Regions from separate parts of the Pseudarthrobacter ribosi genome, predicted to be linked through region 1. Evidence: riboswitches for the same ligand, from Rfam matches in the RefSeq annotation. Region 1 holds a riboswitch; each other region holds the start of a gene.

The links. Region 1 has a riboswitch for cyclic di-AMP ahead of ACZYZ5_RS04585 (C40 family peptidase). Riboswitches for the same ligand answer to the same signal wherever they lie in the genome.
Region 2: linked by a shared signal. The riboswitch ahead of ACZYZ5_RS06225 (NlpC/P60 family protein) and the one ahead of ACZYZ5_RS04585 (C40 family peptidase) in region 1 are both predicted to bind cyclic di-AMP.
Region 3: linked by a shared signal. The riboswitch ahead of ACZYZ5_RS05500 (LysM peptidoglycan-binding domain-containing protein) and the one ahead of ACZYZ5_RS04585 (C40 family peptidase) in region 1 are both predicted to bind cyclic di-AMP.
Region 4: linked by a shared signal. The riboswitch ahead of ACZYZ5_RS12860 (aggregation-promoting factor C-terminal-like domain-containing protein) and the one ahead of ACZYZ5_RS04585 (C40 family peptidase) in region 1 are both predicted to bind cyclic di-AMP.

The regions. Positions count from the first base shown of each region.
Region 1 is NZ_JBVAYZ010000003.1:202,234-209,268, forward strand. Features, by position in the region: gene ACZYZ5_RS04570 (DNA polymerase IV) at 1-15, shown strand, start outside; gene ACZYZ5_RS04575 (calcium:cation antiporter) at 212-1,366, opposite strand; gene ACZYZ5_RS04580 (hypothetical protein) at 2,144-2,413, opposite strand; cyclic di-AMP (ydaO/yuaA leader) riboswitch at 2,583-2,784, shown strand; gene ACZYZ5_RS04585 (C40 family peptidase) at 2,789-3,532, shown strand; gene ACZYZ5_RS04590 (dihydrofolate reductase family protein) at 3,590-4,177, opposite strand; gene ACZYZ5_RS04595 (serine hydrolase) at 4,664-5,548, shown strand; gene ACZYZ5_RS04600 (DUF1918 domain-containing protein) at 5,610-5,801, shown strand; gene ACZYZ5_RS04605 (DUF5129 domain-containing protein) at 5,808-7,035, opposite strand, start outside.
Region 2 is NZ_JBVAYZ010000004.1:240,422-247,456, reverse strand. Features, by position in the region: gene ACZYZ5_RS06230 (M23 family metallopeptidase) at 1-771, shown strand, start outside; cyclic di-AMP (ydaO/yuaA leader) riboswitch at 920-1,078, shown strand; gene ACZYZ5_RS06225 (NlpC/P60 family protein) at 1,388-2,179, shown strand; gene ACZYZ5_RS06220 (HNH endonuclease) at 2,400-2,900, shown strand; gene mobA (molybdenum cofactor guanylyltransferase) at 2,959-3,684, shown strand; gene ACZYZ5_RS06210 (DUF6457 domain-containing protein) at 3,668-3,955, shown strand; gene ACZYZ5_RS06205 (molybdopterin-binding protein) at 3,952-5,361, shown strand; gene fdhD (formate dehydrogenase accessory sulfurtransferase FdhD) at 5,438-6,319, shown strand; gene ACZYZ5_RS06195 (alpha-mannosidase) at 6,412-7,035, shown strand, end outside.
Region 3 is NZ_JBVAYZ010000004.1:83,480-90,514, forward strand. Features, by position in the region: gene ACZYZ5_RS05485 (serine hydrolase domain-containing protein) at 1-513, shown strand, start outside; gene ACZYZ5_RS05490 (hypothetical protein) at 558-911, shown strand; gene ppk2 (polyphosphate kinase 2) at 1,393-2,328, opposite strand; cyclic di-AMP (ydaO/yuaA leader) riboswitch at 2,585-2,755, shown strand; gene ACZYZ5_RS05500 (LysM peptidoglycan-binding domain-containing protein) at 2,740-3,615, shown strand; gene ACZYZ5_RS05505 (hypothetical protein) at 3,745-4,008, shown strand; gene ACZYZ5_RS05510 (anthrone oxygenase family protein) at 4,293-4,751, opposite strand; gene ACZYZ5_RS05515 (NAD(P)H-binding protein) at 4,748-5,608, opposite strand; gene ACZYZ5_RS05520 (cupin domain-containing protein) at 5,690-6,652, shown strand; gene ACZYZ5_RS05525 (ArsR/SmtB family transcription factor) at 6,926-7,035, shown strand, end outside.
Region 4 is NZ_JBVAYZ010000011.1:102,132-109,166, forward strand. Features, by position in the region: gene ACZYZ5_RS12845 (phosphatase PAP2 family protein) at 1-703, shown strand, start outside; gene upp (uracil phosphoribosyltransferase) at 716-1,351, shown strand; gene ACZYZ5_RS12855 (glyoxalase superfamily protein) at 1,469-1,846, shown strand; gene ACZYZ5_RS12860 (aggregation-promoting factor C-terminal-like domain-containing protein) at 1,871-2,635, opposite strand; cyclic di-AMP (ydaO/yuaA leader) riboswitch at 2,637-2,793, opposite strand; gene ACZYZ5_RS12865 (sensor histidine kinase) at 2,948-4,546, opposite strand; gene ACZYZ5_RS12870 (response regulator transcription factor) at 4,550-5,290, opposite strand; gene ACZYZ5_RS12875 (winged helix-turn-helix domain-containing protein) at 5,918-6,781, shown strand.

The DNA.
Region 1 (7,035 bases):
CGCGGCGGTTGGTGACGGCGTCGCTCGCCTGCTACGTCGCCTCCGTCGTGATTGGGGACCCCCGCTGGACGGTCCGCGCCCGGGGGGGAAACGTCCAGACGAAACAGCTCGTAAACGACGTGCTCGGCCGGGGCTGATAGAAGGGCGGTGATACGTGCTTCGGGGGTCCGTGGCCATCGCCACCAACGAATCCCTCTCCGGTTGGACCAAATTAGGAGAACACGGCGATGCCGTAGACCGCGAAGACCACGAGATGGGCTGCACCGTGCATGGCCGTGACCTTCTTGGAAGCGAGCGTTGTCACCGACAGCATCAACGTGACGCCGAGGAGCAGCAGGTTGACCGGGGACTCGCCGAGCACAACGGCCTGACCGGTGAGGGCGCCGATGATGAGGACCGCGGGAATGGTCAGGCCGACCGTGGAGACGAGGGCGCCATGACATAGATTGCTGACGCGCTGAATCTCGCCCTGCAGCGCTGCGCGCACTGAGGTGATCGACTCGGGCAGGAACACAATCATGGCGATCAGAATGCCGGAAAGCGCCACCGGCGCACCGACGCGGTCGAGTCCGTCGTCCAGGAGCGTGGCCATGTCGTGCGAGAGCAGCACGATGGGCAGCACCGTCACGATGAGAAACGCGATCCGCAGCAACACCTCGGTCCGGTGTTCGGCGATGACCTGGGTGATGCTGCTTTGCTTGGCGGCCTGGCTGTCAGGTAGGTCCCGGCCGGCGGCGAAGCGCGGATCGACCTCCCGGAAGTCGCCGGCCTGCCTGCCCATCTGCCGGTAGAGGAAGAAGGCATAGAGGGCGAGGGTCAGCACGATGATGGGGACCACCTGCCCCGACGTGTAGGAGCCATCCCGCCCGATCAGGGCCGGCAGGGCGAAAGCCAACGAGACCAGAACAACGAGCATGGCGAGATACGAGGACGTGCCGGTGCGGTTGTGGCCCAGATTGCCGTGCTTGATCGCTCCGACGAGCACAGAGAGCCCGATCACCGCATTAAGAATAATCATCGATACGGCCATCACCGAGTCCCGGGCGATGGTCGTGTGTTCCCCGGGACCGAGCATGACGGCGGAAATGAGCACCACCTCGATCAGCACAATGGAGAGTGTGAGGACCAGGGAGCCGTAGGGATCACCCAGCCGGCGGGCGAGATGTTCGGCCTCATGGACCACCCCGAAGGCGCAGACCAGAACGACCCCGACGATGAGCACGAGTGCAGTAATCAGTAGCCAGGTAGGAACGGGTGCCTCAAGCAGGGGCCCGGCAACCACCAACCCGACGACGGCACCCCAACCGACCACGAGCCGCGAGATGGCGACGGGCGAGAAAATGGATCCTGCAGTAGAGGAAACCACGGGTTGAACCCCATTCCACGGGGCCGTCCCCGTGTCTATCGAAACGAACGGGCCGTCCCGTCCGACGCGCTGGTGTCACACTCTGCGGATCATGCTACTGCAGGGCCGCCACGACCCCCGGGCGGACCCGCAAAATACAGGCATGGAAATCAACGAACCCAGCACCGTCGCCGAGCACATCACTCCACCGCCAGGCAGCGTCCTTTATCGGAACGACTCGCTGCGAGTTTGGCTGCGCCCGGACCTAGAGCCGGACATGGCTCGCAGGGACGATTCAGCTCCGCCTTCTGCCGATCGGGCCCACGCCACTCCGGATGGGCCCGTTCAACGAGTCGAGCTCAGCAGCGACAACACTGGAGACGAACCGGTCCGGTGACAAGGCACGCACGATGCATACAATGCTCCTATTTGTCAGGGCGCTCCCGGGGTGGGCGCAATGAACCTTGACCGTTCCGGGAGTATTCCCCGTCATCAAAGTTGAAACTCCAGTCTGAGTCATTTTCTTCCTCATTCTTGGTCGCTCGGAACAAGGACAGGCTATGGGGAAAAGCGGCCTCATGCGCCGGGTACACAGCACCGAAACAGGGCAAGGAACCCGGGTGCGGCGGCGAAATAGGAGCTTGCCGGATCGGGCACTGTGACACACAGCCGTGGCCGTTCCAATAATTCTTCCGCGATCTCCATTGGCGTCATCAAATGACGTCTGCAACAAAGTCAAAATACCGCGTAGATACGGAATCAGAGGTTTACCCGGGCCCCTGCCGGAATGGGATGGGCCTAGCTTCCCGGCCGGCGTTCCACCACGGCATAGGCCTTTTCATCGAAGAACTCCCAGTCGGTAATCACCATAAAGCCGAGGGCGTCCACGCGGTCGTTCAGGACATGCACATCGAACCCTCCGTCGCGGGGCTCGGCGTCCCAGGTGGAGACGCGGACCTCACCGTTTTCCAGCACCAGCAGTTCGGTGTTGACATTGAAGTCCTCCGGCGGCTGACTGCTCAGCTGGCAGATGGCGACACAGTGCCTGGCGACATCGGGACTTTTCATTTCGAGCCTCCGCTTCGGGGAACGGTGATGGCATCATCCTATGCCTGGGGCCGGTTCCGACGGGGTTCATAGCACGCCGGTAAGCACAGCCCAACCGGAGCTCGATGTGACACTCCGTAATCATTCCGTTACCGTTGTTAGGTGCCTGTTGTTTCCGAGACGGGCTCTCCCCAGCCGATTGCCTAACTCTGCCGCGGCCCGGGGGTAACTCGCAGCAACGTCCGGCAGAGACGGGGAAACCAATTTTGACCCGCTGTTCTCCAGGGGTCTTGGGGTGAAGCCGCACGGCCCGTCATGATCGGGCCAGCGTGCGGCCGGGTGCCTCCCATCCGAATCCGACAGCTCACCTCGCAGGCATTGGGAGAGGCTTCTTAAATGACTTTCAGCAATACCCGTGCGCCCAAACGCGCCGATCTTCGCAGCAAACGCCGCACCGCCGGCACCATTGGCCGCCAGGCCGCAGTGCTTGTAGCCGCTTCCGGAATGGTGCTCAGCAGCGCCATGGCCGCGAATGCAGCCGATGCACCGACCGAGCGGGACTCCGCTCCTGCGTCGGCCGTTGACGTCAAGGGCCAGGTCTCCGCGCCGGTTCTGGCGGACTCGACCGTCCAGATCACTTTCGAGCGTCCGGCTGTTGAGACCACACCGGCGCCCGTCGTCGAGGCGCCCAAGCCCGTGGCCGCTCCGAAAGCCCCGGCAGCACCGGCACCCGCCCCGGCCGCCGCCCCCGCCCCCGCCAAGGCAGCCGTGAACGTCCAGGCCGCACCCGCCGCTGCCCCCGCCGCTGCCCCGGCAGCCGGAGGAGCCAATGCCACCATGCTGGCCGTAGCATACGGCCAGATCGGCATCACGCAGGACTGCACCGCGGTAGTGGAGAAGGCCCTGAATGCTGCCGGAATCCCGGTGGGCAACATCGGCCCGCAGGCCTTCCTGAAGTACGGCAAGGTCGTCGCCTCCCCCCTGCCCGGCGACATCATCGTCCAGTCCGGCCACGTCGCCATCTACGCAGGCAACGGCCAGGCGATCAGCGGCGGCATGAACGGCGTCAACGCCACCATGACGCACCCGCTCTCCTGGCTGACCGCCACCGGCTCCGTGACGTTCGTCCGCGCCGGCTAGCAGCACCGCCAGCAGCACATCGAAGGCCGGTCGATCGGTTGCCTTGGGGGCAGCAGATCACCGGCCTTCTGCGTGCCCGGCGTCCGGCTCCACTGAATACCGCAGCAGTACCACGCCGTTACCGAACGTGCGGCTCTCCTGCAGCCGGAGCGGAGTCACCGCATCCGTCTCCTGGAACAGGGCCTTGCCCCGTCCGATCAGGACCGGGTGCACATAGATCCGGTACTCATCGATCAGCCCGAGCCGCCGGAACGACCCCGCCAGATCGGCGCCGCCGAGCGCCAGATCGCCGCCGGGCTGTTCCTTGAGCCTGGCCACCTCTTCCGCGACCACGTCGTGCACCACCTCGGTATCCCAGCCGGCCGACGTCAGGGTCCTGGAATAGACAATTTTGGGAATGTCCCGCCAGATCCCCGCGAACTCGACCATCGGGGCAGGGCTTGAGGGGTCTTGGTCTGCCGTCGGCCAGAAATCGGCCATCAGCTCATAGGTGATGCGGCCGTCCAGGAAAGCGCCCATAGTCCGGAGCTCGTCGTTGAAATGTCGGTGCAGTTCATCATCGACCAGATGCCAGCTCAGATCCTGCTCCGGACCCTCAAAGAATCCGTCAAGGGATACCTGCATCATAAAGATGACCTTGCGCATGACGGGCTCCTTCTGTTCGCTGCCGACTGGGGTTCCAGCGTACGCCGCACCCTTCAGCCGCGGCAGGGGAACCGGACCGCGCCGGCCGCGGCCCCCGGGATTAGACTGGAGGAGTTGCCTTTCACGGTGGCTCCGCTGCACGGCGTGCTGCGGGAACTCCGGTTCCAGCATTGGGAGCCGGCCGGCTGATCCCGGGCCCGCAGGTGTGGCCACTTGCGCTCGGGTCCCACCGGTAGAAGAATGCAGGAAATTTGAAGCCGCGCCCGCGGTTCTTTACTTTCGGAGGAAAAGCATGCCCACGAGCTTGCCTGAGGCGTCAGCCGACGTCGCGCCCCCGTTGATGTTCCGGGGTTGAGACCGGTGGAATCCTGGGGACCCGGCCGGCACTACAGCAGCGGCCGGCACACACAAGAGTCCGCCCGTGGGGCCGGGCCACGCCTGCTGCGGTTCACAGGCGGGATCCGCCCGCAGTTCCTGGTTGCACTGGTGACCGTCCTCGGCCTGATCACGGCCGGGGCTGTTTACGGCACCATGCAGGCCAGGGGACCGGTCGACGCCGGGGCTGCGCCGGTTGCGTCGGTGTCCGCCTCAGCTGGTGCCGCCGACCCGCTGTCCGCCGCCGGCGGCTCAACGCCGTCGGCAGAACCCCCGACGCCGACACCCGCCGTCGTCACGCCCCCCGCTCCCGCCATCGGGCCGGAACTGGACGCAGAAATCAACGCCGTGATCGCGGCCAACAGCGGCTACCAGGTGGGCGTGGCCCTGATCGATGTGGCTGACGGAACGGTGCACGAATACGGGGACAAGACCAAGTTCGTGGCCGCCAGCACCGGGAAGATCCTCGCCGCCGCCGCCTACTACCATCTGGTGGAAACCGGCAAGGCCTCGCTGGGGACCCCGATGGGGGCATCCACCGCCGGCCAGCAGATCCGGCAAATGGTCCAGCAAAGCAACAACGATTCATGGGCGTTGATCCTCGCCGCCGTGGGCCACAGGGGACTGATCAACTATGCAGCCTCGATGGGCATTCCCTACGACCGGACCGTGAACACCCTGACAGCCGCAGAGATGGCAACGATTCTGTCCGAGCTATACAGCGGCCGGCTGCTGAACCCCGCCAACACAGCCCAACTACTGTCCCTCATGCAGCAGACCAACTACGAAACGCTGATCCCGGCCGCCGCACCTGCGGGGGTCAGCGTCTTCCACAAGTACGGGCTGCTCAACGGGAACCTGCACGACGCGAGCATCCTGGTGCGGGGGGAGCGGGCGTATGTGTTTGTCGTCTACACGCTGGGCCGGGACGCCGAGGCTACCCGGGCCCGCGTCTTCCACGAACTCACCAGCACAGTCGCCGCCCGACTCTTCTGACGAAAGCGGCCGTTCCCCCAAAGAACCCACAACCGTACGCTGGAGAAGGGAGGTGAATGCCATGAAAGCAGCCCAGGGAGACCGCATCATCATCCGTGGCACCACGGTCGAGTCGTCCGACCGGCACGGCGAAATCCTGGAGGTCAAGGGGGCCGACGGGGCCCCGCCGTATCACGTCAGATTTGACGACGGCCATGAGACCATCCTGTTCCCCGGCGGCGATTTCGTCGTCGAAAGCAGCAAGGGCGCCTGACCGCGGCTAGAAACTCGATGAACTGCCGGAGCCGGAGAAGCTACCGCCGCTGCTGCCGTAGCCGGTGGTGCTGCCGCCCCCGCCGCCGCGGGCGCTGCTGACACTGCTGACCCCGCTGGTGAAGCCAGAGTTGAACGTCGGCACGGAGAGGAAGTAATACGAGGGGTACACCGTGCCCAGAATGCTGGGTTCGTACGTGCGCCCGTATTTTGCCTTGCTTCCGGCCTGTGCGTCCTCCATCTCCTGCTGCATGAGCCGGGCTTCCTTCTCGTTCTTGGTGAAGCCGGCAATCACGGTATCGGCATGGTTCTTGAGCAGCTCGGAGAGGTGCGTGCGCGCGTCCCGCAGCCGGTCCAGGGCCGTCTCGGGCGTGATTGTTCCGTCCGAGAGCTCCGCGGTCCACCGTTCGATTTCCCGGTGGTTTTCATCGCGGAAGGAGCGCAGGGCGGCGGCCGTCGCGGAGTCGCCCTCGGCGTTGCGCTTGCTGAGCATCTGTTCGATCGCGGCCAGGTCGGCGCGGAAGGGCGCCAGCTGCCGGTCCCAGGCGGGGGCCCAAGCTGAGCCGCGGTTAAGTAGGGCGTTGGTGTCGGCGATAACGTCGTCGAGGGCATCGAGTTCCGCCGCGGCGTCGGCGTAGCTGCGGACCAGCTTCAGGTTCGGCCGCCTGCTGAGGTCCTTGGGCGACAGGGCATGGACCTGGTTGGCGAGGCCGGTGGCGGTGTTGTACTTGGTCATGAAGGTCCGGTGCTTCTCGAGGACCGTGCTGCCGTAGCGGGAGGCCTCCGGGATGGTGCCGGCGTTGAGGTCCGTGACCTGTAGGTCCAAGCTGACGTTGGAGTAGCTGACGTCGCCGCGGGCCAGTTCCTTGCGGCTATCCACCCGGGTCCGCCAGCGCACGATCAGCCACGTGCCGGCGCCCGCCACGGCGGCCGCAATACTGGTCCACGCCACGACGAGGAAGGCCGTGGAGCGGTACCAGGGCTGATTGATCAGTTCGGCGCCGCGCTGGATTCCGGCGACGGTGCCGTCCGTCCACTGGGCGTCGCGAAGAAGGTCCTTGGATGCGTCCTGGATGTCCTCGCGCTGTCCGGGCGAGACTTTCCGGTCTTCACCCATGTAGGTCCCCACGTGCCGGCCCACCGGGTCCAGGGCGAAGATAAAGAGTCCGTTCGCCCACTTTTGTCCGTCCTCGCTGATCCACTCCGGATGTTCGGAGCGGGCAAACCGCAGCACC
Region 2 (7,035 bases), on a different contig from region 1:
GAGCCGCGTCCGGCCGTCGCCGTCCCGGCAGACCGCCCCCGTGACGCGCACCGCGACGAACGCAGAGGCCGCCGCAGCCCGTTCCGCCAGGTAACGGACTTCGCCGCCGCCAGTGGCGTGGGGCAAAAGGCCGGCATCGCACTGGCCGCCACGGGACTGGTCCTCACCGTCACCGTCCCGGCCACGGGCCCCGTGATGGCCACGGACGCCGGGTCAGCCGCCGGATCCATCTCTGCCGCAGTCCAGCCGGACGTCACCGCTGCCGAGGCCAAAATTGATTTCAACCGCACCGCCGTCACCACCCAGAGTGACCCGGACGGCAAGCTCAAGCAGCTGTTGAGCGCCCAGTCGGTCGACTCCATCACCCGCGCAGCCTCGTCGGGCAGCCTCGGGGCGCCCCTGGGCGAACTGAAGACGGCGTCGCCCTTCGGATACCGCGTCAGCCCGATCACCGGCGGCTCCGGGGAGTTCCACCGCGGCCAGGACTATTCTGCCCAGTGCGGCACTGCCGTCCTTGCGGCCGCCAGCGGCACGGTGACCTTCACGGGATGGCATCCCTACGGCGGCGGAAACCGTGTGGTGATCGACCACGGCAACGGCCTGGAGACCACCTACAACCACTTGTCCTCCGCCAGCGTCAAGGTGGGCCAGCAGGTCTCCCGCGGCGCTGCCGTGGCGATGAGCGGCACCACTGGCGCCTCCACGGGCTGCCACCTTCACTTCGAGGTCATGGTCAACGGCGAAGTCGTCGACCCGACCGGCTGGCTCTAACAGAGCTGATGGGACACTCTCGCATTCTTATGACACGCCGTGATCTGAATGTGACATTGTGCCCCAACTGCTGTACCGTATGACCTACGCCAACTTTTCCGAAGTTGGCGCTCTTGAGTGGATTGCCTAGCTCTGCCACCGCTCAAGGTCCGTTCGCATGACATCGTCTGGCAGGGGCGGGGGAACCAATTTTGGCCTTCGAAAGAAGGCCTTGGGGTTAAGTCGCAAAGCTTCCCAGGAAGCAGCGCGGCCGGGTGACTCCCATCCGAATCCGACAGCTCACCTCGTAGGCATTGGGAGAGGCTACTTTCGTGTCTTCACGCCACAATGCTGCGCGTCACCGCGCTTGCGCGGCTCTTACGAGCCCGCTGAAATCCAACCTCCGCAGTGCCCTTTCTGGCGCCCGGAATGGATCTCACGCCGCCGTCTCAATCTCTGCTGAGTCCGGCCCGCAGGCCATGCACCTGCAAGCAGTTCCCGCTTTTGGCGCGTCTTCGCAGTACACCCTTCGCTAAGTAACCCATTTCGGGGCGATCCGGCGTACCCCCAAGATGCCGGAGCGTCCTCAGCCTGCGCCCAAAAAGCGCGGACCCAGGATCACGAAAGAGAGAACTTAATGACTACTCGTGCAAACGCACGGCACCGCGCCGAGGTCACCAAGACCAACTCGCTGGCCGTCATTGCCAAGGCCGTCGGCGACAACGCCGGTGGCGTGGGTCGCCAGGCCGCAGTTATCGCTGCAGCCTCCGGCCTCGTCCTGACCAGCGGTATCGCAGCCAACGCTGCTGAGGCCAACGTTCAGCGCGAGTCCACCTCCGCTTCCACCCTCGAAGTCCAGTCGGCCGCCCCGGCGACCATCTCGGCTGCTTCGACCATCGCCATCTCCTTCGAGAAGCCGGCCGTCACCACCACGCCGGCTCCCGTCGTGGAGGCCCCGAAGCCCGTTGTGAAGGTCCAGGAGACCCCCGCAGCTGCCAACACGGCTAAGACCGCCAGCACCAAGGTCGCCGCCGCCGCAGCCCCGGCTGCCAGCACCGCGGCTCCGGCTGCCAGCACCGCGGCTCCGGCCGTCGCCAGCGGCATGGGCGCCACGATCGCCGCTGCCGCCTACGCCCAGCTCGGCGTCGGCCAGGACTGCACCCGCCTTGCTACGAACTCGCTGGCTGCTGCGGGCATCAACTACCACGGCTGGCCGGCAGGTTACCTGTCCCTCGGCCGCACCGTGAGCGCCGCCGCGGCACTGCCGGGCGACCTCGCCTACTACCAGAACGGCGGATCGGGCATGGCCCACATCGCTGTTTACGTCGGCAACGGCCGAGCCGTCCACGGCGGCTGGAACGGTGGAACCACTTCCCTGCAGAGCGTCAACGTCGGCTCCGGCCCCGTCTTCATCCGCGTCGGCGGCTAAGTAAGAACTGTTCGCAACGCAAAGGACCCCTGCCATTCGGCAGGGGTCCTTTGCGTTGCCAGGACGTGAACTTCAGCGGACACGGGCCGGGCGGGCAAAAAAAGATTCGGTGAATTGGCATGTCCATGTTTACTCTTGTTTTGTCGATCCATAGCCCGACCATGCAGAGGGCAGCCGGCCCTCGTGCCCCTGGCGGGTGCGGCCGTGAAGAGGTATGCGGATGCGCACACTCGTTCTGAATGCTGGATATGAACCGCTGGCGGTTGTGACCTTCCGCCGGGCGCTCGTCCTTGTGCTGACTGGAAAGGCCAGCGTTGTGGCGGAAGGCGACGATCCCGTCGTCGGGCCGCAGGACGTCCTGGGTCGGCCCTCGGTGATTCTCTTGCATCGCTACATCAGGCCCCGGTACAACACCGTGACGGCGGTGAGCCGCCGCGGGGTGCTCCGCCGGGACGGACACCGCTGCGGGTATTGCGGCAAAGCCGCCCACACCATCGATCATGTCCAGCCCAAATCCAGGGGTGGTGCGGATTCCTGGGAAAACCTCGTCGCGGCCTGCCTGCGGTGCAACAACGCCAAAGGCGACCACACCCCCGGGGAAATGGGGTGGAAACTCAACTTCAGCCCCGCGCCGCCCAAGGGCACGACCTGGCAGATCAAGGAGCTGGAGAAGCCGACGCCGGCCTGGGACCCGTTCCTGTTGCCGGAATCCGCTGCCTGATACGGTGTGCCCCGGCCGCTGCGCCAGGACGCGACCTATAGCCAGCTAGGCTGGGCCGGTGGACTTCGACGCTGTCATTCTTGCTGGGGGCCGGTCGTCCCGGCTGGGCGGCGTGCCCAAATCCGGTCTGATGCACGACGGCGCCACCCTCCTGGAGCGCGCCCTGCAGGCCGCGAGCGGCGCGGCCGCCGTGGCCGTCGTCGGGCCCGACCCGGGAACCCTGCCCGCGGGAGTGCTGAGCTGCCGGGAGGAGCCGGCCTTCGCCGGCCCCGCCGCAGCCGTCGCCGCCGGGGTCTCCGCCCTGGAAAAGCACCGCAGCCGGGACCCCCGCCTCCCTGCCGCGGCACCGATGACCCTGGTCCTCGCCGTTGACATGCCCGGGGCGGGCGCCGCCATCGCAGCGCTGCTGGCAGCCGCCGCGGAGGCCCCTCCGGGCGACGGACTGATGGCCGTGTCTGCTGACGGGCGCCGGCAGCCCCTGGTCGGCCTTTATAGCACGGATGCGCTACAACGGTGTGTGGCCGACGCCAGGCAGCGCGGCACGCTCGAAAACGCCTCGATATTCGCCCTTCTTGCTAGGCTGGAGGTGCGGGAGGTCAGCGTCCCCCGGGGGTCTACGGATGATGTGGATACTTGGGACGATGCCTCCGCACTGGGGGTGACCGGTCCGGCTGACGGCCATGGCTTCCACAGCCATCACCGCGACAGCCATAACCCAGGCCTCCGGCCCGGGTTCCCCCCGCTGAACTCGACTTTGGAGGCAAACGGTGAAAAGCCAGGATGAAACACTCGAAGACTGGTGCCGTGCCTTGCTTCAGGCCCTCGAACTGGAAGACGTCGAGGTTGACGTCAACGAGGTCCTGGCCCTCGCCGGGGTGGCGGCGCACTCCGTGGTGCGCCCCGCCGCGCCGTTGACAACCTTCATTGCCGGATTTGCGGCAGGGCTGGCCTCTGGCTCCGGCCAGGCAACGGATGCCGTCTCGATGCAGGCCGCGATGGGCGTTGCCCGGAAATTGGCCAAGGACTACGCAGCCAGCGAAGCCTCCGGAGCATGACGCCTGCACCCCCTCACGGCAGTACAGCTGCCGCGGCGGATGAGCCTGCGCCTCATCGGCACCTCGCGCACACCTGGCAGGAAGCCCGGCAGCTTGCCTTCGATTGCGCGACCCCCATTCCCGCCGCACCCGTGGCCCTTCGCGACGCGCTGGGGCGGAAACTCGCCGCCGATGTGGCGGCGCTCGTGGACATGCCGCACTACGCCTCCTCCGCCATGGACGGCTGGGCCGTCAACGGCAGCGGACCGTGGATCCTCGCGGAACCCGGCCAGCGGCTGGCGCCCCACCAGGCCAGCCCGATCGTCACGGGCGGGCTGATTCCTCCCGGAGCGAAGGCTGTGCTGCGCAGCGAAAGCGGCACGATCGCCGCCGACGAGGACGGGCTGCCGGTCCTGCAGCTCGGCGGCGGAGCGAAGCCCGGCGAGCCGCGAAACGGCGAGCATACCCGGAAAGCCGCGGAAGAAGCCGCCGCCGGAGAAGTGCTGATCAAGGGCGGCACCCTGCTCAACCCCGCCCACCTGGCCCTCGCGGCCCTCGCCGGTCACGACACCCTGCCGGTCCTGGGCAAGGCCGTCGTCCGGCTGGTGTTCACCGGCTCGGAAGTGATCACGGCCGGGATCCCCCGGCCGGGGGAGGTGCGCGACACCTTCGGCCCCCAGCTTGCCGGCGTCGTGGAAATGCTCGGCGGGATCTGTGCCGGCGAAACGAAAATCGGCGACAGCTACGCTGAATGGCTGACCGCGCTCGAGGACACCGACCCGGAGGCCGAACCCGGGGGAGCCGACGAACCGCGGATGCCCGTCCGGTCCGGCGCTGAACGGTTGCCCGCCGACGTCGTCATCACCACGGGCGGCACCGGCCGGTCCGGGACGGACCACCTGCGCCGCTCGGTCGCCGAACTCGGCGGACGGTTGCTGATCGACGGCATCGCGATGCGTCCTGGCCATCCCGCCGTGCTGGCCGAACTGCCGGACGGCAGGTTCATCATCGGGCTGCCGGGCAACCCGCTCGCGGCCATGATGGCACTGTCAACCATCGGCGCCCCGCTCCTGGCGGCGCTGGGGCACCGGCCCCCGCCGCCCGTCACCGAGGTGCCCTGCGGCTCCATGATCGACCCTGACCCCGGCCGGACCCGGCTGATGCCCTTCCGGCTCCTCTACGGCATGGCGTCTCCGGCGCAGCACACCGGGCCGGGAATGATGCGCGGCCTGGCCGCGGCCGACGGCGTCCTGGTGGTCCCTCCGCATGGAGTCCAGCTGGGGGAAACAGTCCCGGCCTTCACCCTGCCCTGGGGCACGCCCCTCCCGGAGCTGGCGGGACCCAAAGACAAGCCCGCCCCCAAACGGCCCGCCCGGAAGCCCGCCGGTACCGGCGGGCCCGTGGACTGGAGCGAACTGCTGGGGTAGCGCCCGGTCTGAAACCCGCGCTGGCCACCCGGCCCAGCGCTTGTCATGATGGAGTTATGTTGGTTAGGAGTACCTGATGGGCCGCGTTACTCAGCGCCGCAAGGTGCACAAATATGTCCTGGACGGATCCCCCCAGGCCCTTGAATTCCCGGTCCGGCACCGGGAGGACGTCCTCGCCGTGGAGGAGCCGCTCGAGATCCGGATCGGCAGCCTGTCCTTCTCCGTCACCATGCGGACTCCGGGGAACGACTTTGACCTCGTGGCGGGCTTCCTTGTCTCCGAAGGCGTCATCTGGAGCCCCGACCAGCTCGTCTCGCTCCGGTTCTGCGCCGGGGAAGACGAGGACGGCGTCCAGACGTTCAACGTGGTGGAAGCCCAGCTGAGGCCCGACGTCGTCCGCCCGGACACCGGCCGGAACGTGTTCACCTCCAGCTCGTGCGGCATCTGCGGCACGGATTCGATCGAGGCCGTGCACAAGTCCTCGCATTTCAGCCCCGCCGATGATCCCCTGACGGTGCCTGTGGCCACGCTCGCGGCCCTGCCGGACCGGCTGCGGGAAGCCCAGGCGGTCTTCGACATCACCGGCGGCGTGCACGCCGCCGGCCTGTTCCGGACCTCCGAGGACGGCTCCGCTGAACTGCTGTGCCTGCGTGAGGACGTGGGGCGCCACAACGCTGTGGACAAGGTCATCGGCTGGGCCCTCCGCGAGGGCATGCTCCCGCTGCGCGGAACCGTGCTCCAGGTCTCCGGCCGGGCATCCTTCGAACTGGTGCAGAAGGCCGCCCTGGCCGGCATTCCCGTCCTCGCCGCAGTCAGCGCGCCGTCGAGCCTGGCGGTCGAACTGGCCGAGGCCAGCGGCATGACGCTGGCCGGCTTCAGCCGCGGCACATCCCTGAACGTTTACGCGGGAGTCCGCCGCGTGAGCGTGCCCGTAGGCTTGGCGGACAGCGTCCGCTGACAGCCTCTTGGCTGGGGGCCAGCGGCGAAGTAAGTTTTATCCATCGATTGGATGCATTTCAGCGTCATCCACGCAGCGCTAAGAGGATCACATTGCACGACGACCGCCGTCTCACGGAAGTCCGGCTGGACCGCTTTGTTCGCGAACGCATCGTCCCAGCGGTCTATCCGCGCAGCGTGCCGCTCAGCCTGAGCAGCTGGGATGTCCCGGACGAACCGGTCCCGGTCCTGGAGGCCCTCCGGAAGCAGTTCACGCCGCAGGAGCACGGAGCGGCCTGGGGCCGGCCGTGGAGCACCAAGTGGCTGCGGCTGCAGGGGCAGGTCCCGGACGCCTGGGGCACTGCAGCGGACACGTCGGTGGAAGTCATTGTGGATCTGGGCTTCAGCAGTGACCTCCCCGGGTTTCAATGCGAAGGAATCGCCTGGCGGCCGGACGGGACGATCGTCAAGGCCATCTCCCCGCGGAACCAGTACATCCCCCTGAAGCTGCTGGGCAGCGGGATGGCCGTCGACTTCTACGTCGAGGCGGCCGCCAACCCCGACCTGTCGCAGGGGTGGACGTTCGCGGCGACCCCCTACGGAGACAAGGCAACCTCCGGCAACGAGCCGAAGTACCGGCTGGGCCGGATGGTCATCGCAGAACTCAACCAGACCGTCTGGGAGCTGCAGCAGGACATCTGGACCCTCAGCGGCCTGATGCACGAACTGCCGATGGAA
Region 3 (7,035 bases), on a different contig from region 1:
GCGGCTGCCCCGTCGCGGCTGAAGGCGATCGACACCAACCTCCTGCGGATTCTCCACGGCCAGGCGCCGGTGCCGGCGGTGGTGCACGAGGACTGGCTGCAGAGCTACAGCTGGGCCGTCGCGCTCGGACTGCTGCTGGCGGAGCTGCTCAGCCTGTGGCTGGTGCTGCGTTTCCTGGTGCGGCGGCGATATGCCCCTGCCGGGCATCGGCGCATTCTCTTGGCCTGGGCCGCCGCGGCACTCGCCCTCGACGGGTTCGCGCTGTGGCTGTGCCTCAGCTACGCCCCCGCCCGCTTCGACACCCACCTGTTCGTCGTCGTCCGCCAGTTCCCCGACGTCGGCGTCTTTCTGGTGCCGGTTCTTGCGCTGGCGATCCTGTGGCCGGTCCCCCCGAACGGTCTGGCTGCTGGTGACGATGCGGGGGTCGCGGGCAGCACCCTGAGAGGAGGTACTGAACGCTTCCGCGACTGCTTCACCGGAAGCGGAACCGCGGGACCTTGCCGGGCTCCGTAGATAGACTGCAGTGGTACGTGTCCCTCGACTATTAGGAGAAGTTCATGAGCTACAGCGGAAGTCAGTCCGAGAAGCCGGTAGCAGCCGGTGACCTGGACCGCAGCCATATCGGTCATACTGTGAGCTTTGAATCTAACGACTTCACAGTTGTCTTCGGAACACTCTCCGGCGTTGCCCGGACGGACGCCATGGTGTACCTGTCCCTTCAGGGAGTGGGCGGCGGCACGCACCTCAAGGACGAGTACGACCTGCCCGTCAGTCAGAACGTCTATCTCCAGAAGGATCCCCTGAGCAGCGCGGGAAAAACCCTCTCGGAGGCGGAACGGGTCATCAAGGAGAAGTTCGACGAGATCAAGAAGAACCTCCGGGACCGGGAACAGAAACCCGGTTCCGAGTAACCGGCATCCAGCCACAGGGGAACCCCGCAGCGCCCGCGCTGCGGGGTTCTCTTTTTGTTCCTGCGCGCCCGGGGCGGGTCCCGAGGACGCGGCGGCGTTCTTCCAGTTCCTCGGCTGACGACGCATGCCTCCCTAAGAAACCGTTGTTGTCGGTAGTTCACCCGGTTGCCCCGGCATCGGCACTAATCCTCGCATCGGTCCTAGCAGTTTCAGCGCCTCCGGACCAACTCTCCCGAAAGTCCGACGCCGCCGGAGAACTGTGGTTGGAAACAGAACGGGCGCTGCGTTACCGGGGGACCGCCGGACTGCGGACTGCGTAACCCTTCGGCAACTTTCATGAGGCTCGAAAGTAGATGAGCTGCATCCTTCGCGGCGTCAGAAGGCTCATGAACCAACCCGATGGACTCAGGACAGTCACTGCCTCAGCGGCGGGACGGTTCGGCGCCTGCGTGCTTGAGCGTGTCCGCCAGGAGCGGCCCGTTCAGTCACCGACAGCTTCGCGGCCGCGGCGTACGATGAGCGGGTCCGGGCTATACACGACCGCTGTGTCTTTGTCGTCGTAGTCGAACTGGTTGAGGAAGAAGCGCAGGGCGTTGATCCGCCCTCGTTTTTTGTCGTTCGATTTGATGGTGATCCACGGTGCGTGGTCGCTGTCGGTGCGCAGGAAAGTCTTTTCCTTTGCCTCCGTGTAGTCCTCCCATCGGTCCAGGGAAGCAAGATCCACGGGTGAGAGCTTCCAGCGCCGGACAGGATCGATCTGTCGGATCGCGAAGCGGGTACGCTGCTCGTGCCGGGTGACGGAGAACCAGAACTTGGTCAGGTGGATTCCGGAGTCCGCGAGCATCCTCTCGAAGAGCGGCGCCTGCCCCATAAATGTCTCGTACTCCTCGTTGGTGCAGAAGCCCATGACCCGTTCCACGTTGGCACGGTTGTACCAGGACCGGTCGAACATCACGATTTCGCCTGCGGTTGGGAGGTGCTGGACATAGCGCTGGAAATACCACTGGCCTTGTTCCCGCTCCGATGGTTTGCTCAGCGCCACCGTCCGGGCGTAGCGGGGATCGAGGTGCTCGGTGAATCGCTGGATTGTCCCGCCCTTACCTGCGGCATCCCGGCCCTCGAAGACGATAACGACTTTCAGGCCGCGGTCCTGACCCCAGTACTGGAACTTCAGCAGTTCGATCTGCAGACGGTATTTTTCCAGCTCGTACTCTTCCCGAGACATCCGCTCCCCGTAGGGATAGTCTTCCCGCCAGGTCTGGATCGCTGAGCCCCCGGGGTCGATGAGCTCCGGGTCCTCGCCGTGGCCGCCGCTGACCGTGTAGCCCTGCTCCACTAGATGGTCGATGGCCTCACGCAGGTTATCCCTCACCCACCACGGATCATCGGGCGTCCACGGCCCGTCCGTAAGCGTCATCCGGGTCTCCCTTCAGGCACCGCCCCAGAGTCGAGGAAGTCTAACAGGACGACTGGCGCGCCGGAACCTCGGCCAGGCATCACTGGCCAAGCCAGCATTGATCCACGATGCTATCTCGGTTGGAGTGAATCGATCATGGGACGGCCGGCAACGGCGTTATCCTAATGTGACTTAGCCCGGGTGGCCGGGGTAGTCTCTACGGGTGCCCTGGTTTAGTCAGGGCATTCCCGTGCAGAATGCCGAGCCCTGCCGCTCATCGGGATCCGTTCTAGAATCCAAATGGCAGGGACGGGGGACCCACTTTTTACCGGTCTTGGCTTCAAGACCTAGGGGTTAAGTCCTGCGGCTCCCGATCATTACGGGGCAGGACCGGGTGACTCCCATCCGAACCCGACAGCTCACCCCGCAGGCATGGGAGAGGCACTCACCATGTCACGCATGTCCATTCCGGCGCGCCACCGCGCCACCCCGACACAGTCCCCCGCTCTACAGGGACTGTCGTTTTCCCTGAAAGCCCACGCATCATCCCTGGCCAGACCGGCCGCCGTCGTCGCCGTCGCATCAGGCCTCGCTTTCGGAATCGGAGCACCTGCACAAGCTGGCGCGTACGCCCCGGACGGTTCCGCCAGCCCCAATGTCCAGGCACAGGCAGCCACCGCACCTTCCGCTAAGGGCAGCCATCACACCATTGCGCCCGGTGACACTCTCGGTGCCATTGCCGCTCGATACGGAGTGGGACTGAACGCGGTCATATCCGCCAACGCGCTCTCACTCTCCTCCGTGATTTACCCCGGGAATCAGATCCTGATCCCTGCGGCGGGACAGAGCCCGGCAACGGCCCAGGCCAGCCCGGCGGCTCCCCAGACTGTCCCGCAGGCGACCCCGCCGTCGGGCATGGGCATCAATGCCGCGTCCGCATCGATCACGCCGAAGGCATCACCTGCTCCGGCGGCAGCACCCGCAGTCCAGGGCAGCGCAGTCGGTGCCGCCCTCGTTGCCTCAGCCCAGGCGCAGCTCGGAGCCACCCAGGACTGCACCATCCTGGTGGAAAAAGCCCTTCGGTCCATCGGTAAGCCGGTAGGCGATATCGGCCCCGCAAAGTTCCACCAGTACGGAACTCCTGTAGCAAGCCCTCAGGCCGGTGACCTTATGATCAGCTCGGGACACGTGGGAATCTACATCGGTGACGGGCAGGCCATCAGCAGTGGCATGAACGGCGTCAACGAAACCATCGTGCACCCGGCCTCCTGGCTCGGAGGATCCACCTTCGTACGCGTAAACGCGTAGCAGCCAGATCGAGTCCGGACAACAGTGGCAGGTGCAACGCACCTGCCGCTGTTGTCTCACAGGACGCCGGCCGGCGGTAAGCGGACCTTCCGCCTTCGGGTCTCCCTGGTTCCCGGCAGAGGCATAAGTTTGTCGTACGGCCTGCCGGCGGGACTGCTCAAAGTCGTGCGCACGTTCACGCTTACGGACTACACCGGGATGACCCTTCTGCGGGCTACGGATACGGCCGGCGGCCCACTCAGGGGCTTGGCCGGGAAGACGCCCGGAACCGACCTTGCCCTGACCGGGTTCCTCGACGCGGTCAAATTCCGGGCCGAGCTGCTCAGCTTTCACTTCGAAGGCGGAGTCCTTCCCGGCCCGGCGACATCCGCCGCTCCGGATGCCGGGACCTGACGCCCGCAGCTCGGGCCATTCCCCGCGTCGCACCCAACGTGTTCATTGAACGTTTATGACAGCACCGTAGGGTTCAGCCGATGAACGTTCAACCCCGTCAGCCCCTGGACCGAGCCGCGCATGGCACCGGCCCGAACCGAACCGATGGTGGGCGCTGAGCCGCGCACCTATTTCGTCCATGCCGCTCGGCCCGGCAATACAGTCTCGGCGGGCCTGCTTGCCGAGGGGTCAACAGTGGATTCCGTACCCCGCATGCGCTACGCCCGGAGTGTCTCATTCTCCTGTCAGGGGTGGTGGAAGGGGATCAGCAGCCCGATCGCGCCGGCGATGGAGAGGGCAGCGCGGAGGTGGTTGGCCGGATTCCAGGATTGCTGGTAGCCGTGCCACTCCCGGTCCGACCGGCCGCCGGTCCTGGACAGACGGTTGTTCAGAGGCACGTTTATGACCATGGTGGATGCCCACCCTGCCAGGTAGGCTGCCGCCCCGGCGACTCTGACGGGTGAATGGGTCAGTGGTTCCGTGGCCTGGACGGCGAGGACGGCTCCGCAGGCCGCAGCGGTGCCGAAGAACAGGATCATGAACGGCGGCCTCACAGCCTTCTCGTTAATGGACACCATGGCTGCGATGGCGTCCTGCGCCGGCCGCCGTCGGAGGGCGGGCATGACCACGGTGGAGAAGGCGAGGTAGAAACCTCCAGCGACCGCGGAGCCGGTACCCGCGATCACGGGCAGCCACCCGTTCACCGCAGTTCCGCACTGGCCGGCGCGTCCCACACGCCGGTTTCAACGGTGCGCCTCGCATACGTGCTGAAATCGGTGGGGTTCCGGTCCAGGGCACGGGCGAGGTCTGGGGACAAGGAGGCGTTCCGCCCGTCGAGGATCTCAGTGAACAGCCCGGCCAATGGCAGCGCTTCTTCGACAGGGACCCCGTCGTGGGCGAGATCGTCCGCAAATTCCTCCGCCGTGCAGGGCGCGAACGCGATCGGACGGCCTGTGGCGGCGGACAGTTCAGACGCGACATCCCGGAGGGTAAGCAGACGGGGGCCGGTCAGCTCCAGCAGCCGTCCAACATGGCGGTCGCCGGTGAAGGTGTCGGCGGCAACCTCAGCGAGGTCGTCCAGGTCCAGGAAGGGCTCGGCTATGCCCCCATTGGCCGGCAGCAGGAGCCTGCCCCTTCGGACCGGACCGAGCAGAAAGTGCTCACTGAAATTCTGGGCAAACCAGGAGCAGCGCAGCACCGTCCACTCCAGCCCAGACCGCTGCACGGACTCCTCGGCCGCCCGGGCACCGGCCTCGCCGCGGCCGGACAACAGCACCAGCCGCTGGACCCCCGCGTCAGCTGCAGCGTCGGCGAAACGGGCGATCAGCTCAGACGCCCCGGGAAAGGCCAGATCCGGGCTGTAACAGAGATACGCTGCCCTGACTCCGTCGAGAGCGCGAGGCCAGGTGCCGGTGTCGTCCCAGTCAAAGGGAACCGGCCCGTGCCGGGTACCAATCCTCACCGCCACGTGGCGGTCCAGGAGGCGACGGACGAGCCGGGCGCCAGTACGGCCGGTTCCTCCGGTGACAAGAACAGGAGCGGGAGTAAATTTCATCGTCATATCTACCAGACTGCCCCACCCGACTTGGACCATGAATGCGCAGGGATCGCTAATTCATCCGTCAGCGTCTAGCCTGAGTGCATGGATCCGTTGACACAGTTCCTCACCGGGCCCCGGGCCCAAGCCGCGTTCACCCTGCGGGTCGTCATGGACCCGCCCTTCTGCATTGACGTCCGGGATGGGGCTGCGCTGACGGTGATCGTCGCGGTGAGCGGTGACGCCTGGATCTCCGTCGAAGGAAGCGACCCCCGTTCCCTGAGTCCGGGACAGGCGGCCACTGTCCGGGGCCCGGCTCCGTACATGGTGACGGACACGCCGGGCCGGGCACCGACAGTCGTGATCGACGCCGGTCAGTCCTGCCGTTCGCCCGCCGGGGACCACCTGGAACTGTCGATGTCACACGGCATACGCACCTGGGGCAACAGCCCCCGCGGGGACACCGTCCTGTTGATCGGCACCTACCAGACGGCGGCAGCGGCCGGCCAACTGATTACCTCAGCCCTGCCTGCCTTGGCCCTTTTCGACAAACAGGAGATCGATCCGGCACTACTTAGCATGCTCGAACGCGAACTTACCCACCCCGGGCTGGGGCAGGAGAGCGCCCTGGACCGGGTCCTTGACCTACTGCTTCTGCACCTGGTGCGCGTCTGTGTGGAACGTGCCGATAACATGCTGCCCAGCTGGGCAGCAGGCACGCGCGACCCCATCGTTGCCCGGGCTCTGGCCTCCCTGCACGAGGACCCGGCCGCCCCGTGGACCGTCGCCGAGTTGGCCCGGCGGACCCATGTTTCCCGGGCAACCATGGCCGCCCGGTTCCACTCCGCCGTCGGCCAGCCACCGATGGCCTATCTAACGACCTGGCGCCTGGCTCTGGCCGCAGACAGACTGTCCTCCAGCACCGCTACCACCGCTGTCATCGCCGAAGAGGTCGGCTACAGCAACGCCTTCGCGTTCAGCGCCGCTTTCTCCAGGGTCTACGGCATCAGCCCCACCAGTTACCGGCGAACCGCGAACAACTTGGGCACTCGGGAGGACAGCCCTTAGAAAGACGCTCAACGTCCCAGGCAGCACGTCCCGGGAATCATCCGATCGCCAGGACCAGATAGAGAGGGCCGTGAGGACGGCCGCGGTGGGCGTCATGACCAGGCGCTCCGGTTTGCTCCGGAGCCGGTAGAGGATATGCGGACAACGGCGAACTCGCACGGGCAAACATCGACCGCGAGGGATGTCGACGTCGCGCGCTACTGGCTCGGCGATCCAAAGCGAAAAGCCTGAACCCCCTAGACATGTGACTAATTAGTCACCTATTCTGGAGCTGTGGACGCCGTATTCAAGGCCCTGGCCGACGCCACCCGCCGCGATCTCCTGGATGAGCTCTTCCGGAACGACGGGCAGACCCTACACGCCCTTGAGGCCCGCTTCGCGAT
Region 4 (7,035 bases), on a different contig from region 1:
CGTGGTGGATGACGCCGGCCTCGCCAACCTGGACCAGCCCGCTCTGGCGTTCATGGAACAGCTCCGCAGCCCCGGCCTGGATTCGTTCGTTACGGGCTTCACTAACATCGGCGGCGGGATCGGGATGCCCATCCTGGCCAGCATCCTCACCGCATGGCTCATCTGGGCCAGCCGGACCTGGCGGCCACTGATCCTGATCGGGGGTGCCGCAGCGGTTTCCGTGACCGCCACAACATTTGGCAAGACCCTGATCGGAAGGACCCGCCCGGACCACTCCGACGCCGTCCCGCCCTACGAAAACTCGCCGTCGTTTCCCAGCGGCCACACGCTCAACACCACAGTGGTAATCGGGCTGGTGGTGTATTTGGCATGCCTGCAGATCCAACGGACCTCCGCCCGGATCGGCCTGATCGCGGCGGGTGCGGTCTTCATCATCGCTATGGGCCTCAGCCGGGTCTACCTGGGCCACCACTGGATGACGGACGTGATGGTCGGGTGGGCCATAGGCCTGGCCTGGGTGGGGATGGTGATCCTGGCCCACCGGCTCTTCCATGTGATCCGGCATCGGGAGCACGCCGGCCCCGCGCCCACGTTCGACCACCCAGCGCACTTGCACGACGGCGCCGCTGGCGGCAGTGCCCCGGAGGGCAAGGACGACGTCGGCGCCCGCGGTCCCACGGGCGGGCCACCAGCCGCCGGGTGATAGTTTTGACCCATGCGCACTCTCGTTGTGGACCACCCGCTGGTCGCCCATAAGCTCACCGTTCTGCGGGACAAGAACACCCCGTCCCCGGTCTTCCGCCAGCTCACCGAGGAACTCGTCACGCTCCTGGCGTACGAGGCCACCCGCGAGGTCCGCACCGAACCGGTGACCATCGAGACCCCGGTCAGCACCACCATCGGCACCGCCTTCACCAAGCCCACCCCACTGGTCGTCCCCATCCTCCGTGCCGGGCTCGGCATGCTTGAGGGTATGACCAAGCTGGTTCCCACGGCGGAGGTCGGATTCCTGGGCATGGCCCGCGATGAAGAGACCCTGGACATCATTACCTACGCGGAGCGTCTGCCCGAGGACCTCACCGACCGTCAGATCTTCGTCCTGGATCCCATGCTCGCGACCGGCGGCACGCTGCGCGAGGCCATCAAGTTCCTGTTCAAGCGCGGCGCTTCCGACATCACCTGCATCTGCCTGCTGGCCGCTCCGGAAGGCCTCGCGAAGCTCGAAGAAGAGCTCGCCGATGCCAACGTGACGATTGTGCTGGCCTCGATCGACGAGAAGCTCAACGAGAAGTCCTACATCGTGCCGGGCCTGGGCGACGCGGGAGACCGTCTCTACGGCGTGGCCGGCTGAGCCAGCCGCGCGGGGCCGGACTTGGCTCCGCGGCCGGTTCAACCGGCCCCCGAGCCAGGCTCCCCGCAAGGGAGCCTGGTCTACCGGAATGTACCGCCCGGTACTAGCCTGAGCCCCATGGACTGGAAACTAGAGCTTGTTTTTGTGCCCGTGGCTGATGTGGACCGCGCGAAGGATTTCTACGTCAACAAGGTGGGCTTCAATGCCGACTTCGACGAGCGGCCCATGGACGGCATCCGATTCGTCCAGCTGACCCCGCCGGGTTCCGGCTGCTCGATCGCCATCGGCGAGGGCCTCTCGGACGCCCCGCCGGGCACCGCCCCCAGCCTGCAGCTCGTGGTCAGCGACATCCAGGCTGCCCACCGGCAACTCAAGGACCGCGGCGTGGACGTCAGCGACGTCGACGTGCAGGACTGGGGGCATTTCGTCTACTTTGCCGACCCCGACGGCAACAAATGGGCGGTGCAGTACATCCCCAACCGTCCTAACGGCTAGGCAGGCGGCCTGGCTGTCAGGTGTTTAGTACCAGTTCTTGGCGTAGTGGAAGTTCAGGGCGCCACACGGTGAGCCGTAACGATCCTGGATGTACTCCAGTCCCCAATTGATCTGGGTCCGGTAGTTTGTCCGGTAGTCGGCGCCCGCGCTGGCCATCTTCTCGGCCGGCAGGGACTGGACCACGCCGTAGGCGCCGCTGCTCGGGTTCGTGGCTGTCGTTTCCCAGTCCGATTCCTTGGTCCAAAGCTTCATCAGACAGGGCATCTGGCTCGGGGCCCAGCCATAGGAGCCCAGCTGGCCGGCCGCGTACGCCTGGGCACCGGCAGGATCATCGATGGCAACGGGGGCCGGCGCCGGCGCCGGGGCGGGAGCCGGGGCAGGCTCTGGTGCCGGGGCGGGAGCGGGGGCCGGGGCCGGTGCTTCGGCAGGCGCCACCGCGGCCGGCTGGGCAGGGGCATCGCCGCTGCGGGTGACGGCCTGGTTCTCGACGCGGACACGTTCAAAATCAAGGTGCGTCAGCGGATCCGCGGTGGCGGCTGCCTGCTTGGAACTGCCCGCATCGGCATTGCGGGCCGCCGTCTCGGAGGCCTGGCCGGCCGCGCCGGCCCCCACGATTACCGCGCAGGCGGCAACAACAACGGCCGCCCGGCGGCCGGTCGAGCCGGCGTGGTGGGCCAGCCGGGCCAGGGCTGATGCGGGCTTGGTCGATTCGCCGCGGTGGCGTGACAGCTCGGAGTTAGTGGAGTTTGCGGCGCCGTCAGGGCGCGTTTGTGGCTTGGATTCAGTCATGAATGCCTCTCAACGCCTGCGGAGTTAGCTGTCGGGTTCGGATGAGGTCACCCGGCCGCACGGAATCTCACGTGTCGGCTTCACCCCAAGGGCGCAATGTGCAGAAATGCCCGGGAACTCTGGGTTCCCCGCCTCTGCCTGTCCAGCGGAATCCGGGAGGCGGCAGAGCTTGGCGTACATCCGGATATACGGCCTTATTGGTGGCCGCACCCTAAAAACCGTACAGGAGTTGGATGGCTAAGTCACATTTAGGTAACGGAAATCCCGACGGCGGCGGGGCGGCTTGCTCCCTGACCAGCGACGATGGCTGGTTCAGGCTGCGGGAAAAGCCTCCGGCAGCCGAACGGTGAACTCGGTGCGGCCGGGCATCGAGGTCACACTGACGGTCCCGCCATGGGCCTCGACAATCGACTGCACGATCGACAGTCCCAGCCCGCTGGTTCCCTCGGCGGAAGCGCTCGTCGCGGGGGCAGTGGTAGTGGCGGCAAGTCCGGCGGCTGCCTCGGGCGACCTCGGCGGGTGCAGCGGACGCCGTGGAAGGGACCCCCTGCCGGTTGCCGGCGTCGCGAGCGCTACCGGGTTCTTGCGGGAAGCGTCCGCGCGCGTAAAGCGGGCGAAGACGCGGTCCACGAACTCGGGGGCAATTCCGGGGCCGTCGTCCGTCACGGTCACCACGGCATATCCGTCCGCGGACCGGTTCACACCGGTCACCACCGTCGTGCCGGGGCCGGTGTGTTTGCGCGCGTTGGAGAGCAGGTTGGCCAGCACCTGGTGCAGTTGGGTCGCGTCACCGCAGACCACCACGGGCTCTTCCGGTAGCTCCAGGTGCCAGACCCGGTCCGGGGCCATGACCTTCTCGTCGCTGACCGTCTCGATGGCCAACTGGGTGAGATCCACCTCGCTGAGCTTGAGCGGCTGGCCCTCATCCAGCCGGGCAAGCAGGAGCAGGTCCTCCACTAAAGTGGTCATGCGTTCGGACTGGCTCTGCACCCGGGCCAGGGACTTCTGGCCGTCAGGGGTGAACTGTTCGGTCATGCGCATTAGTTCGGTGTAGCCGCGGATGGCGGTCAGGGGCGTGCGCAGCTCATGCGAGGCATCCGCGACGAACTGGCGGACCTTCATCTCGCTCGTCTGCCGGGCTTCCAGTGCATTGGAGACGTTGTCCAGCATCATGTTCAGGGCGTGGCCAACACTGCCCACTTCGGTGCCCGGATGCGCTGCGGACGCCGGCACGCGCACCGCAAGTCCCACTTCTCCGGCGTCGAGCGGCAGCCGGGAGACCTGCGTCGCGACCTCGGAGAGCTGATCGAGCGGTTTCATGGTCCGGCGGATCAGCGCCGTCCCGGCCAGTCCGATGATCAGGAGTCCGCCCGTGGACACGAGCACCATGGTCCAGACCATGGTGGCCAGCGTGTTCTGCTTCTCTGCGAGCGGCAGGCCGGTCACGATCACGTCGCCGCCCGGGGTCTCGGCGGCCACCAGGCGGTAGGCCCCGGCGGACAGGGTCCGGTCCACCGGCTCGCTCCACGGAGTGAGTTGCAGGAGCTCCTGGTCGTCTTCGTCGGTGAGGGACTCCCGGGTGGCATCCTCGGCGAGGAAACCGGCGCTGCGGACCGAATTGTCATCGATTCGAGCATTCAGGGTGCCAATGGCCTGTCCCCGCGCCTCAAGGGGATCGGAACGGCCGGAGCGGCCAAAGTCGCGGGCACGGAGCGCTGCCTGATCCAGCTGGGTGTCGAGCTGTTTGGTCAGGAAGAAGTCCATCGAGGCGTAGCTGACAATGCCGACGGCCCCGCAAATCGCAACCAGCAGGGCCATGGCGACGAGGACAAGCCGGGTGCGCAGGTGCCAGGTGGACGGGTTGCGCCAGTTGAGCCCGGAGGACCGGATCTCGGCGGGGCGTTCCGGCACCGATCAGTCCGCCGGTTTCAGGACATAGCCGGCGCCGCGCACCGTGTGGATCATGGGCGGGTGGCTGGCGTCGACCTTCTTCCGGAGATACGAAATGTAGAGTTCCACGATGTTGGCCTGCCCGCCGAAGTCGTAGTCCCAGACCCGGTCCAGGATCTGGGCCTTGCTGACGACCCGTTTCGGGTTCTCCATGAGGTAGCGCAGCAGCTCGAACTGGGTGGCCGTGAGGTGCAGTTCCTCGCCCGCGCGCCGGACCTCCCTGGTGTCGATGTTCAGGACAAGGTCCCCGACGACGAGTTCGGCGGTATCCATCGCAGCCACCCCGGACCGCTGGACCAGCCGGTGCAGCCGCAGCAGCACCTCCTCCATGCTGAACGGCTTGGTCACGTAGTCATCCCCGCCCGCTGCCAGCCCGGTAATGCGGTCTTGGACGGCGTCCTTTGCGGTCAGGAACAAGGCGGGGACCTCCGGCGCGAAGGCGCGGATCCTGCCCAGCAGTTCAACGCCGTCGAATCCGGGAAGCATCACGTCGAGCACTAGCACGTCGGGGCGGAAATCTTTGGCAAGCTTCACCGCTTGGGGGCCGTCGGCGGCGACGGCAACGGACCATCCCGCCATGCGTAGCCCCATGCTCATGAGCTCGGAGAGGCTGGGTTCGTCGTCCACGACCAGGGCGCGGATGGGGGAGCCATCCGGATGGGTGAGCTGGGGGAGATTATTGGTCATGGAGTGCGAAGTGGCCATGGGACAACTCTCCGATCTGCCGGTTAGGTGCGGCTTTGGGGATCCTGTGTGGCGCCTGTGAATCCCACCCTAGCGAGCTGGGCATCCCGGGGACTGCCGGCTGACCCCGCATTTTTTTCTCGCCCCGGGGTGACCACTCTGTGGAACTCTGGACTTCTAATGCTAAGTAGGCGAAGGGTTTTGCCACTTTGGCTTACGGTGAAGGATTGCGGCCAAGCTGCGGGATAGCGCGAATTAAGTTCGGGGATAAGGCCTATGTGGGCATCCATTGAGCAAAACACTTGTTATTTTATTGACTGCGAAGAATTGTGATCTGCACTACATTTCCGCGTTCTGTCTCAGATCGTGGACTTTCGCATCCATTGTTACTTGCAAGTTTTCATTGTTACGTTGCACACTTCAATTGTGAACAAGAACTCAACAGCACCTGCAGCCGCAGTTTTTTGGATCAGCGCACCCGCTGGTACCGAGAAGCACTGTTGTCGAATGCACGCCTAACTTTTACATCCCTAAGGTTTCTAGGCATTCGCCCCAGCCCAGTGTCGGGCGTCCCTCCCCAGTTTTCATTGCGGGGAAAAGTAGCATTCGAGCCGCGATGACGGCCATTCACATTGAGGTAAGCAATCCATGTCAGTTGCATCCGGATACGTCCACATCTCCGTCCGTAACGCCAGCAAAGCCGGCCAAGCCTCCGGTATCCGCCAGGGCTTCGGCGGCCGGGCATCCTTCGCCCCCGCCGGATCCGGCAACAGCTTTCCCGCCCCGGGCTATGCCCCGCAGGGCTATAACCCCAACTCCTACGGACAGCTCCGCGCCGTTCAGCCGGAGCCGGCCACGGCCCCGACTCCCGTGATTGCTCCTGGTGACGGCAGCCCCGTCCGTCCCGTCCCGAACGACAACGTCGCCCGCGGTTTCGTCCTCTACATGGGGATCGACGAGGAAACCGCCGCGGCCGCCGGGACGTCCATTGCCAAGCTGGCCCAGGAAATCCGAGCCTACGCCCAGACGCTGGTCTCCGGCGCCGAAAGCTACGCTGCCGTCGCCGTCGCCCCCGCCAGCGCGCCGGGCTCCGCGCTCGACGTCGTCCGTTCCACCTTCGGTGACCCCACGGTCGGCGCCCGCCAGCGGTCCGAGACCGCCCGCCTGCAGCAGCCGCAGGACCCGCGCCCTTCCGGCGTCCTGATTGACCTTGCCCGCCGTGAGGTAGCGCTCGACGGCGAATCCCTGAACCTCACGTTCAAGGAGTTCGAACTCCTCAACTACCTCGTCGAGAACGGCACCCGCACCGTGGGCCGCGACGAGCTGCTCGAGGGCCTGTGGCGCAATGCCGAAGAGGTGCCCAATGAGCGGACCATCGACGTGCACATCCGCCGTCTGCGCTCCAAGCTCGGCCGTCTTGCCAACACCGTGCGTACGGTCCGCGGCCAGGGCTACCGCTTCTACGAGCACCCCGAGGTTGTTGTCTGGGCCGCTCCGGAATACTCGATCTAGTTTCTAGGTCACCAAAGCGCCCGTCCCTGAACTGGGGCGGGCGCTTTGCTGTCTCCGGAAGCTTCACGCGCAGAGGCCGGCATTTTGCCGTGCCGGCCTCACCCACGCGCGGCAGCGGCATTTTGCCGTGCCTTAGACACCTCCTTCGTTCCTCAGTCGGCGATGCGGCACTACGCAAAACGCGGCTGCCGCGCTTCCGTCGCCTGGCGTAATTCCCCGACTGCCCCAATGCGGAAACGCGGTCCTCCCGTTCC